One region of the Vagococcus martis genome, then DNA from elsewhere that is predicted to be linked to it. Evidence: predicted binding sites of a transcription regulator. Region 1 holds the regulator's gene; each other region holds the start of a gene.
The links. Region 1 encodes LexA, which represses DNA repair genes until DNA is damaged. Its sites were predicted from a motif close to CNAACANNTGTTNG; they were not measured.
Positions count from the first base shown of each region.

Region 2: the regulator LexA is predicted to act here: its motif matches at 1,676-1,689, upstream of xerS (tyrosine recombinase XerS).
Region 3: the regulator LexA is predicted to act here: its motif matches at 1,931-1,944, upstream of uvrB (excinuclease ABC subunit UvrB).

Region 1 is NZ_MVAB01000001.1:482,411-485,706, forward strand. It holds gene tkt (transketolase) at 1-928, opposite strand, end outside; gene BW731_RS02390 (DUF896 family protein) at 1,025-1,267, opposite strand; gene lexA (transcriptional repressor LexA) at 1,413-2,033, shown strand; gene BW731_RS02400 (hypothetical protein) at 2,142-2,330, shown strand; gene BW731_RS02405 (M42 family metallopeptidase) at 2,388-3,296, shown strand, end outside.
Region 2 is NZ_MVAB01000001.1:2,427,674-2,430,969, reverse strand. It holds gene BW731_RS11815 (DUF998 domain-containing protein) at 1-468, opposite strand, end outside; gene xerS (tyrosine recombinase XerS) at 585-1,664, opposite strand; gene BW731_RS11805 (ABC transporter ATP-binding protein) at 2,245-3,030, opposite strand; gene pheA (prephenate dehydratase) at 3,036-3,296, opposite strand, start outside.
Region 3 is NZ_MVAB01000001.1:351,996-355,291, reverse strand. It holds gene BW731_RS01765 (transposase) at 1-275, shown strand, start outside; gene BW731_RS01760 (C1 family peptidase) at 505-1,839, opposite strand; gene uvrB (excinuclease ABC subunit UvrB) at 1,990-3,296, shown strand, end outside.

The DNA.
Region 1 (3,296 bases):
CTTCTGCTTTTTCACCTTTTTCTACCATATCAGCGTGGAAACGTGTTGCCACTTCTTCTGGTACAGTAAATGCTGGGTAATCCCAACCGTAAGATTTTTTAGCAAATGCCACTCCTTCAGCTCCAAGTGGTGCACCATGTACTTTATTTGTTCCTTCATTTTCAGCACCAAAACCAATCACAGTTTTGACTTCAATCATGGTTGGTTTCGCTGTTTCTTTTTGTGCGGCTTCAATAGCATTTGCGATTTCTTCTAAATCATTGCCATCTTTTACTAAAATATGTTGCCATCCTGATGATTCAACACGGCCCTTTACATCTTCAGTAAATGATTTATCTAATGGTCCATCTAAAGAAATATCATTTGAATCATATAAAACGATTAATTTACCAAGTTTCAAATGACCAGCTAAACTGATTGCTTCTTGAGAAATACCTTCCATTAAATCACCATCACCACATAAAGCATACGTGTAATGGTCAACAATGTTAAATTTATCTTTGTTATATGTTGCAGCGAGGTGCGCTTCTGCCATCGCAAACCCAACACTCATTGCAATCCCTTGACCTAATGGACCAGTTGTTGCTTCAACGCCATCTGTATGATGTACCTCTGGATGTCCTGGTGTTAAACTATCCCATTGACGGAATTTTTTTAATTCCTCCATTGGTAAGTTATAACCTGACAAATGAAGTAAACTATAAAGCATTGCTGAACCATGTCCTGCAGATAATACAAAGCGGTCGCGGTCTGCCCATTGTCTTGATGTTTTAGGATTTACCTTTAAGAATTTTGTCCAAAGAGTGTAAGCCATTGGTGCAGCTCCCATTGGTAATCCTGGATGTCCTGAATTTGCTTGTTGAATCATGTCTAAACTAAGTGTACGAATCGTATTCACGCCTAGTTGATCAGTTTGATCAAATAACATATAACGCCCTCCTATTTAGGTTTTATTTACCTTTATTACATTCTACATCGAATATTTTATTTTTACAAGCGTTTTTATAGAAATAAAAACATAAGGTTATCTATCATGTAAACCTTTTTCTTTTTGAATTTGTTTTAATTTTTCAGGCGTAACATCTGTTCCTTCTTCATCAACAACTTTCATTCCTTCAATATGATTTCTCATACCTTTTCTAAAACTATCTAAATATTCTTCTCGCAATAATTGTTGCTCTTTTTTTTCAACGTCTGTTAATCCTTCTGTTGTTTTTGATTTGTTTGCTAATTCGTTTATTCTTGCTAATTTTTTTTCACTTAACATGAGTGTAAACCTCCTTAAAGTTCTAATTAAATAGTATCTTAAAAGGAATAAAAAAACAATTAATTGTAACAAAAAAGTGCGAACATGCGTTTGATTTTAATAAAAATTTATGTTACACTCGAAAAAAAGGAAATGAGGTATCATTATGTCAACTAAACGTTCTTCTAGACAATTAGACGTTTTAAAATACATACACGAACAAGTTGAAGAAAAAGGGTATCCTCCAACTGTTAGAGAAATCGGAACAGCTGTCAACCTTTCATCAACGTCAACCGTTCATGGGCATCTTTCTCGTTTAGAAAAAAAAGGCTTGATTAGTCGTGACCCTACTAAACCAAGAGCTATTGAATTAACAAGCGAAGGATTAAAAATGATTGGTATCAACTCACCTTTCATTCCAATGTTAGGTGTAGTAACTGCCGGCGAACCAATTTTAGCTGTTGAAGAAGCATCAGACTTTTTCCCACTACCACCTGACTTAAAATATGAAGAAAACAGTTTATTCATGCTTACGATTCGTGGTGATAGTATGATAAACGCTGGCATATTCGATGGTGATCATGTTATTGTCAGAAAACAATCGTCAGCTGTTAATGGTGACATCGTCATTGCCATGACAGATGAAAACGAAGCAACATGTAAGAGGTTTTTTAAAGAAAAAAATCATATTCGTTTGCAACCAGAAAATGACACAATGGAACCTATCATATTAAGCAATGTCTCAATTTTAGGCAAAGTTGTCGGCCTTTATAGAAATCATATTTAATAAAGCATGATGTTATGCTTTATTTTTTTCTTTACAAAGAGAACGGATGTTTGTATAATAATTTTATGAATAAGAACGCACGTTCGTAAAAATTAAAGGAGTGTTTGTATGTTTGCTATTAGACGATATGCTTTAATCTTAATTGTTTTAATTATTGGAATTATTTTAGGTACTTTAGGACTAGATGTGGCACTGATTATTTTGACTCCTCTTGTGTTACTTTGGTTAATGCTTTGGGATGAGAAAAGTTATAAACGTTCGCAACAAAAAAATCACCATCTGTCTTATAAAAAATAGTCATTGCTTTTTATAGATGATTCATCTAACCTTAACTTAAAAGAAAGGATGATACGTTTGTCAAAAGAAACAATTGAACTAACTCGTGAATTAACCAATATACCTTCTCCAACTGGAGATACATCAACCATTATTGATTTTATTTATCATGAAATGACTTCTTATGGTTATGAACCAACTATTAATAATAAAGGCAGCCTAATTATCACTGTTCCAGGTAAAACTTTAGATAAAGAGAGATTTATTACGGCTCACATTGATACATTAGGTGCAATGGTTCGTGCGATAAAACCAGATGGACGATTGAAACTTGATTTAATTGGCGGATTTAACTTTAATGCCATTGAGGGTGAATATTGTACGATTCACACGCAAGAAAATAAAACTTACACGGGAACCATCTTAATGCATCAAACGAGTGTCCACGTTTATAAAGATTCAGGAACAGCAAAACGCGACCAACAAAACATGGAAGTAAGAATTGATGAAAAAGTTTCTTCTAAAGAAGATACAGAAAATTTAGGTATTCAAGTAGGTGACTTTATTAGTTTCGATCCACGAACAGTGATTACACCTTCTGGATACATAAAATCTAGACATTTGGACGATAAAGTTAGTGCTGCTATTCTAATGAATTTTTTAATTAATCTAAAAGAAACTAATCAAACGCTACCATACACAACTCACTTTTTCTTCTCAAACAATGAAGAAATTGGTTATGGTGGTAACTCTAATATTTCTCCAAATGTTGTTGAATATGTCGCTGTTGATATGGGAGCTATGGGAGACGATCAACAAACAGACGAATACACTGTATCCATCTGTGTAAAAGATGCTAGTGGGCCTTATCATCTTGGTTTAAGAAATCATTTTGTTTCTATTTGTAAAGAAAAAAATATTCCTTATCAACTTGATATCTATCCATATTATGGAAGTGATGCCTCTGCAGCTATGAGAGCTGGAGCA
Region 2 (3,296 bases), 1.9 Mb from region 1:
ATCAAAACTTGCCCCGACAAATAACTTACTAATCATCCAAAAGAACGCTGATAATAATAACGCAAGTGTGACAGTAAACGAAAAGATAATAGTCGGTACATTACGCCAGTAAATATCTTGTGTTGATTTATTTTTAGGATTTTTTTTGCCTTTTATAAAAAAATAAGTAAATGAGCACATGCCACTAATCAATCCAAGATAAATCAAGTGACTGGCTATCGAAACATTACCTGTAAGTGGAACTTGCGACATTTTTCTCGTCATAACGGATAAGAAAAAAATAACTGTCACAACAATCGACGGGTAAATAAAGTACCGTAATGACACAGATTCATTATTCTTATAGTTAGTTGGTTTTTCAATAATTAATTTAGTCGATTCGCGTCTAATTTGAACCATATCATCCGATCCCTTTATAGAGTCGAGTAAAGGGGCAGGCACTTCAATTTCATATTTTTTGTTGGACATATCAAAACTCCTTTATACTAATAACGTCATAAAAATAAGTATAGCAAACATATATAATAAATAGGCGAATTTTTGATAAATAAAAAATAAAAGCCATTCATTTTTAGTTGAATGGCTTAATTCGTCCATAAATCATTGATGGCTTCACGTTTTTCTTCATCGATGATGTGCGTATAAATCGCTGTGGCACTTGTTCCTGTTTGTCCTAGTTGGTGGGAAACAGTTAGCAAACTATTGGTTTTTTTGTAGAGCTGTGTGCCGACAGTGTGTCTAAGTTTATGTGGCGTCACACGGGTTTTAAACACACTACTGTATTTTCCAACCAGTTTTTCTACCGTAGATTGATCAATTCGTTGAGCTGATCCTCGGTAAAACGATAAAAACAGACTTTTTTCACTGCTTTCAGGATGATATAATTTTTCTCTGTTATCTAAATATTGCGTGATGTATGGCATAAAAATAGATGAAATCATGGTTGTATCTTTGAAACCTCCTTTTCGAATCACGGTTGCTTCCATATTTAAAACATCTAAATCAGATACTTTCATGTTCACTAATTCAGAAAGACGCATACCAGTTCCTAGGAATAAGGCGATAATCGCAATGTCACGGTCTTTATTACGATAAAATGCACTTTTTGCTTGATGACTTTGTAGCGTTTTTTCATAGGTTGAATCAATAAATTCAATAAAATCAAGCGACTCATCACCAATAAATAGTTTATTTTCAATCGATCGTGACCGATCTTGAAGGGTTCGACCAGTTTTAACATTATCAACTTTATCCATAATATTATGAGATAGGTAAGTCGCACCATTTTCATCAGCAGTCTGCGTTGCTAAAAAATGAAAGAGTGACTTTAATGCCGTGATCGAACGTTGAATACTGACGTGACTTCTTAATTGACCGTCAGCCGTCGTCCCTAAACGAGGAGAGGCTAACAAAAATCCTTTATATAATTCAACGTCACGCTCTGTTAAGTTTCGTAAATCTTGTAACGAGATAGAAGAGAGGTCGTTTGACATAATGGCTTCTTGTTTTAACCATTCAAAGAAACGTCGGTATTCTTTTGCGTATTCATATAAAGTAGTGACAGAATAGGGCACAATCCGCTTTTTTTCGATATATTCTTGAATAAAAAAGGGGAGAGATTTCAATTCATATTCCAATCGTGTAATATTTTTTTCTTGTGACATAACTAAACCTCCAAACATATGTTTGTATTAATAATATACTTTTAATATAAAAATGTCAATAAAATATAATTTATTTTGTTATTTTATTGATTAGGTCTAGTTTTCCGGAAAGATAATACTTTCAAGAAAGGTAAAAACAAAGCCATAGTATATTTAAGTAATGATGTTATTAAGCCAGTTCATAAAATGATTAAACTGATCTGGTAAATTTATTTATAAATATGAATTGTATGAACTTAAATTATTAGTTGATTAATGATTTGTCTAAGTTTGAATAAATTAAAACTTTTGTAGCGAATATTTTAATTATGATTATCTATATATGTAACTGGGTTAAAGAATTTAGATTGGTCATCGAAACACATATCAAATGAATTAATGAAAAGTTATAACTAAATGCATGTGTGTCAAATGATTTTAAAGTAAGTTTCATTGATAGTTAATCACTTTTAAGTATTTAAAGCTCTTAAAACCAACTTCGTTTAATATATATTATGTAAACCAACTTAAAATAATTTTCTATCGACAAGATAATACACCACTCTTCCTAACGACAACAAAATAAAAAGCTCTGAAGTAATCACTTAGAACTTTTTGGTATAATGGTTAGTCGATTATCTGGTAATTTAATGACCTCAACAGCATTGTCATAAAATCGTGTTAACAAATCAGGCGTTAAGACGTCTGATTTTAATCCTTTTGCAAATATTTTTCCATCTTTAAGTAATAATATATGGTCAAAACTTGCTGGAATTTCTTCTATATAATGAGTAACAAAGATTAACCCTTTCGTTTGTTTTTCTTGTGCGATGTGATCAATTCTATCTAACATGGATTGTCTTGCAAACAAATCAAGTCCATTACAAGGTTCATCAAATATCAGTAGTTCAGGCTTAGCCATCAACGCTCTAGCAATTAGCACAATTTGCTGTTGACCTTGTGACAGTATACCGAACTTCTTACCAATCAACGCTTTACCACCACATCGAATTAGAATGTGTTTGGCTAGGTCTTCCTCATCTTTGGTTGTTTTCTCCCAAATTCCAATACTTGCAAACTTGCCACTTAAGACAATGTTTTCAGATACATCATTAGAATTAATTCGATGTTTTAAGTCTGAGCTGACCCACCCTATTTTTTTCTTTAAATCAGGGATGGATGTCTTTCCAAACGTTTCACCAAGAACTGTTAATTCGCCATTTGAAGGCCAATTATATCCCGTTATCATTTTTAAAAGCGTTGTTTTCCCAGACCCATTTAACCCTAAAATGACCCAGTTCTCCCCTGGACTCATTTGCCAATTTATTTCTTGTAAGATACATTCTTTTTCTCTTATAAATGACACGTTTTGGCAATTAATTAACACTTACTTCACTCCTTTATAACAATTGAGTAGCAGCCTAGATGCTGGTAAGTCACACCTAATAGCGTGATTTCTTCTAATGCGTGTTCAACTAGAGGGATATTATCCTGAATGATGACGTCAATAATAAAATAATATTCACCTAACTCTGTCTTTAGTGGTCTTGACTCTATTTTGCTTAAATCAATTTCACGCCAAGCAAACGCAGAAAGGACTTTATGTAAAATTCCAGGTGTATTCTTAGGTAACGTGATAAACAAACTTAATTT
Region 3 (3,296 bases), 130 kb from region 1:
TTCAAACAAAAGATTATTCTTTATTTTTGGAATTAATTAATCAACCAACAGGATTTAAAGAGTTTATTTCTGTTTTCAAAACATTTAAAAAATATCGAGAAGAAATAAAAAACACCTTTGAAACATCTTATTCAAACGGTCCGTTAGAATGTATGAATAACCACATTAAAGTCATTAAGCGTAATGCCTATGGCATGAGAAGTTTTTATAATTTTAAGCTACGACTATCAATTTGTTTAAAAGAATCTGCCTTTACATCACCAAAAAAGATCTAGAAAACTAAATGCTTTCTAGACCTTAAATTCTAACGTATTAATCCTTACCAACAGTAGTTGACAAAGAGCCATTAAAAATAGGAGAATCAAACAAATAAGCAACAAAAGCCAATCGACTTTCGTTGCTTAAGTACACTTAATTTTATTCATCCACATCATTTGACGTAGAGCCTTAATTTTTGTTATAAGCCTTTTGGGTCAGCACCTTCTAATCTTAGTATGTTTTATTTTATGCTAAAGCACCCATTGGATCCCATGGGGCTAAAACTGTCACATCATCTTTTTTAAGTACTTTTTTTAAGTCATCTGAAAGATATTTTTTATTCACAACGACTTGATAAGTATATTCACTCATCCAATCATCACTCATAACAAAATATCCTTTTGTTCCAACTTTATCTCCCCAACTGTTTTCAACTTTCCATTTAGTTGGTTTGTCATTGATTAAATTCACACCTGTTAAGACCATTGCGTGAGTCATTAAACTTTCACCATAATCTAAACGTTCTGCTTTACTCATATCATAATTAATATCTAATGTATCTTGCACGCTATATATATCTGTTGCCATGATACCAGTGTCTCTTGTAGAAGATTGGCCAACATCACACCCAAACCAAACACTTTCACCATCTTTTAATTGCGCGATAGCTAAGTTTTTGAATGTTTCAATATCAACATTCAAGTGACGAACTTCTTTTCCGCCAACGACGTTTCCTAACATATCAACTGTATAGACTTGATTGTAAGGTTTGTCTTTTGTTGGGGCATTGATGATGCTGACGTAATCATTTAAGTCAGTGCCGATGTATTTATCATAGAAAGAAGTAGGAGTTAGCCCTTGTTCTAAATGATAATTTCCATCTGTATCATAATATGAATAATCAAATTCTGTTGGTGGTGTACCTAGAGAGGTACTTAATAAGTTATAGATTTCTTGTAGCAATTCAACTTTACGAGTTTCAATCTCTGATTCAGAGGCGCCATTAGCAATTAATGTTCTTAATGTTAAGGCATCTTTTCTTAATTTTTTATTTAAGTAAGTATTTAACTCACGGCTGCTTGAACTACTTTTTGTTTCAGGCATGATTGTTTTTGGCACAATCCCATATTTTTGGATAATCGCTACTAACATATCCCATTGGCCACCATCTTGTTGAGGTGTTGCTAGTAAAAATGCCACTTCACGACTTGTTAATTCTTGGTTGCTTGTTTTGATAATATTTTCATAGAAATAATTTGCTTTTTCAAATTTATCCCAGAAAAACGTATAGTTTTGAGATAATTCGAAGTCTTTGATGTGATGATTGTTTAAGACATCATGTCTGAATGTATTAAGGGCTGCAAACATCCAACAACGACCACTTTGTTTTTGATTTGTCACGTTTCCTGTATCTAAGTCGATAGAGAAAACGGGATTGTTTTCAATAACTGCTTTTTGATTTTCTGATGAGGCTAAAATACCATTTTTCATCACTGCACGTTGGCTTAATAAATGCTCACGATTAGCAAGATATTTTTGCTCCATATGTTTGACTTGTTCATTTGAAATAGATTTAACCATGTAACCACACCTTTCTTTTGTTTCCATTCTACTCCAACATTCTTCAAAATAACACTAAATCGATTATATTTTTCCAATGCGAACTGTTTTGCGAAAGTATGTTCGGTATGATAAAATTGAGAAAATAAGTAAATCTAAAGGAGTTTCAGCATGATTGATAGACAAACAAACCATACCTTTGATTTAGTGTCAAGATACGAACCAGCTGGGGATCAGCCGGAAGCGATTAAGCAATTAGTAAAGAATATAGAAGATAATGAAAAATCCCAAATATTAATGGGAGTAACAGGTTCTGGCAAAACATTTACCATGTCTAATGTAATTAAAGAAGTTAACAAACCAACTCTGATTATTGCGCATAACAAAACACTTGCCGGACAACTATATAGTGAGTTTAAAGAATTTTTTCCAAATAACGCAGTAGAGTATTTCGTGAGCTATTATGATTACTACCAACCGGAAGCCTATGTTCCTTCAAGTGATACGTATATTGAAAAAGACTCGAGTGTCAATGATGAGATTGATAAATTACGCCATTCAGCGACCAGTTCCCTATTAGAGAGAAATGATGTGATTGTCGTGGCATCTGTGTCTTGTATTTATGGATTGGGAGATCCTAGAGAGTATCAAAATCAGGTTCTTTCTTTACGTGAAGGAATGGAAATGGAACGCGATCAACTACTTAGAAATTTAGTTGATATTCAATTTGAGCGCAATGACATAGATTTTCAGCGTGGGCGTTTCCGTGTACGTGGTGATGTGGTTGAGATATTTTTAGCGTCAAAAGATGACTTTGCTTTAAGAATTGAATTTTTTGGTGATGAAATTGACCGCATTAGAGAGTTTAATGCCTTAACAGGTGAAATTATTGGTGATAGAGAGCACATAGCAATTTTCCCTGCGACACACTTTGTGACAAACGAAGAGCATTTAGAAGAAGCCATCGCTAAAATCCAAAAAGAATTAGATGACAGACTTAAAGAATTAAGAAGTGAAGAAAAATTATTAGAAGCTCAACGATTAGAACAAAGGACGAACTATGATATCGAAATGATGCGTGAGATGGGCTATTGTTCTGGTATTGAAAACTATTCACGACATATGGATGGTCGAAGCGAAGGAGAAGCACCATTTACATTGATTGACTTCTTTCCTGATGATTTTTTGATTATGGTTGATGAATCCCACGTGACGATGCCACAAATTAGGGGCATGTATAACGGGGATAGAGCGAGAAAACAAATGTTAGTGGACTATGGGTTTAGATTACCTAGTGCGTTGGATAACCGACCACTTAGATTAGAAGAATTTGAAGAAAAAGTGGACCAAATTATGTATGTGTCTGCTACTCCTGGGCCATATGAAATGGAACAAACAGATGATATTGTAGAACAAATTATTAGGCCAACTGGATTACTTGATCCAGTGATTGAAGTAAGGCCAATCATGGGGCAAAT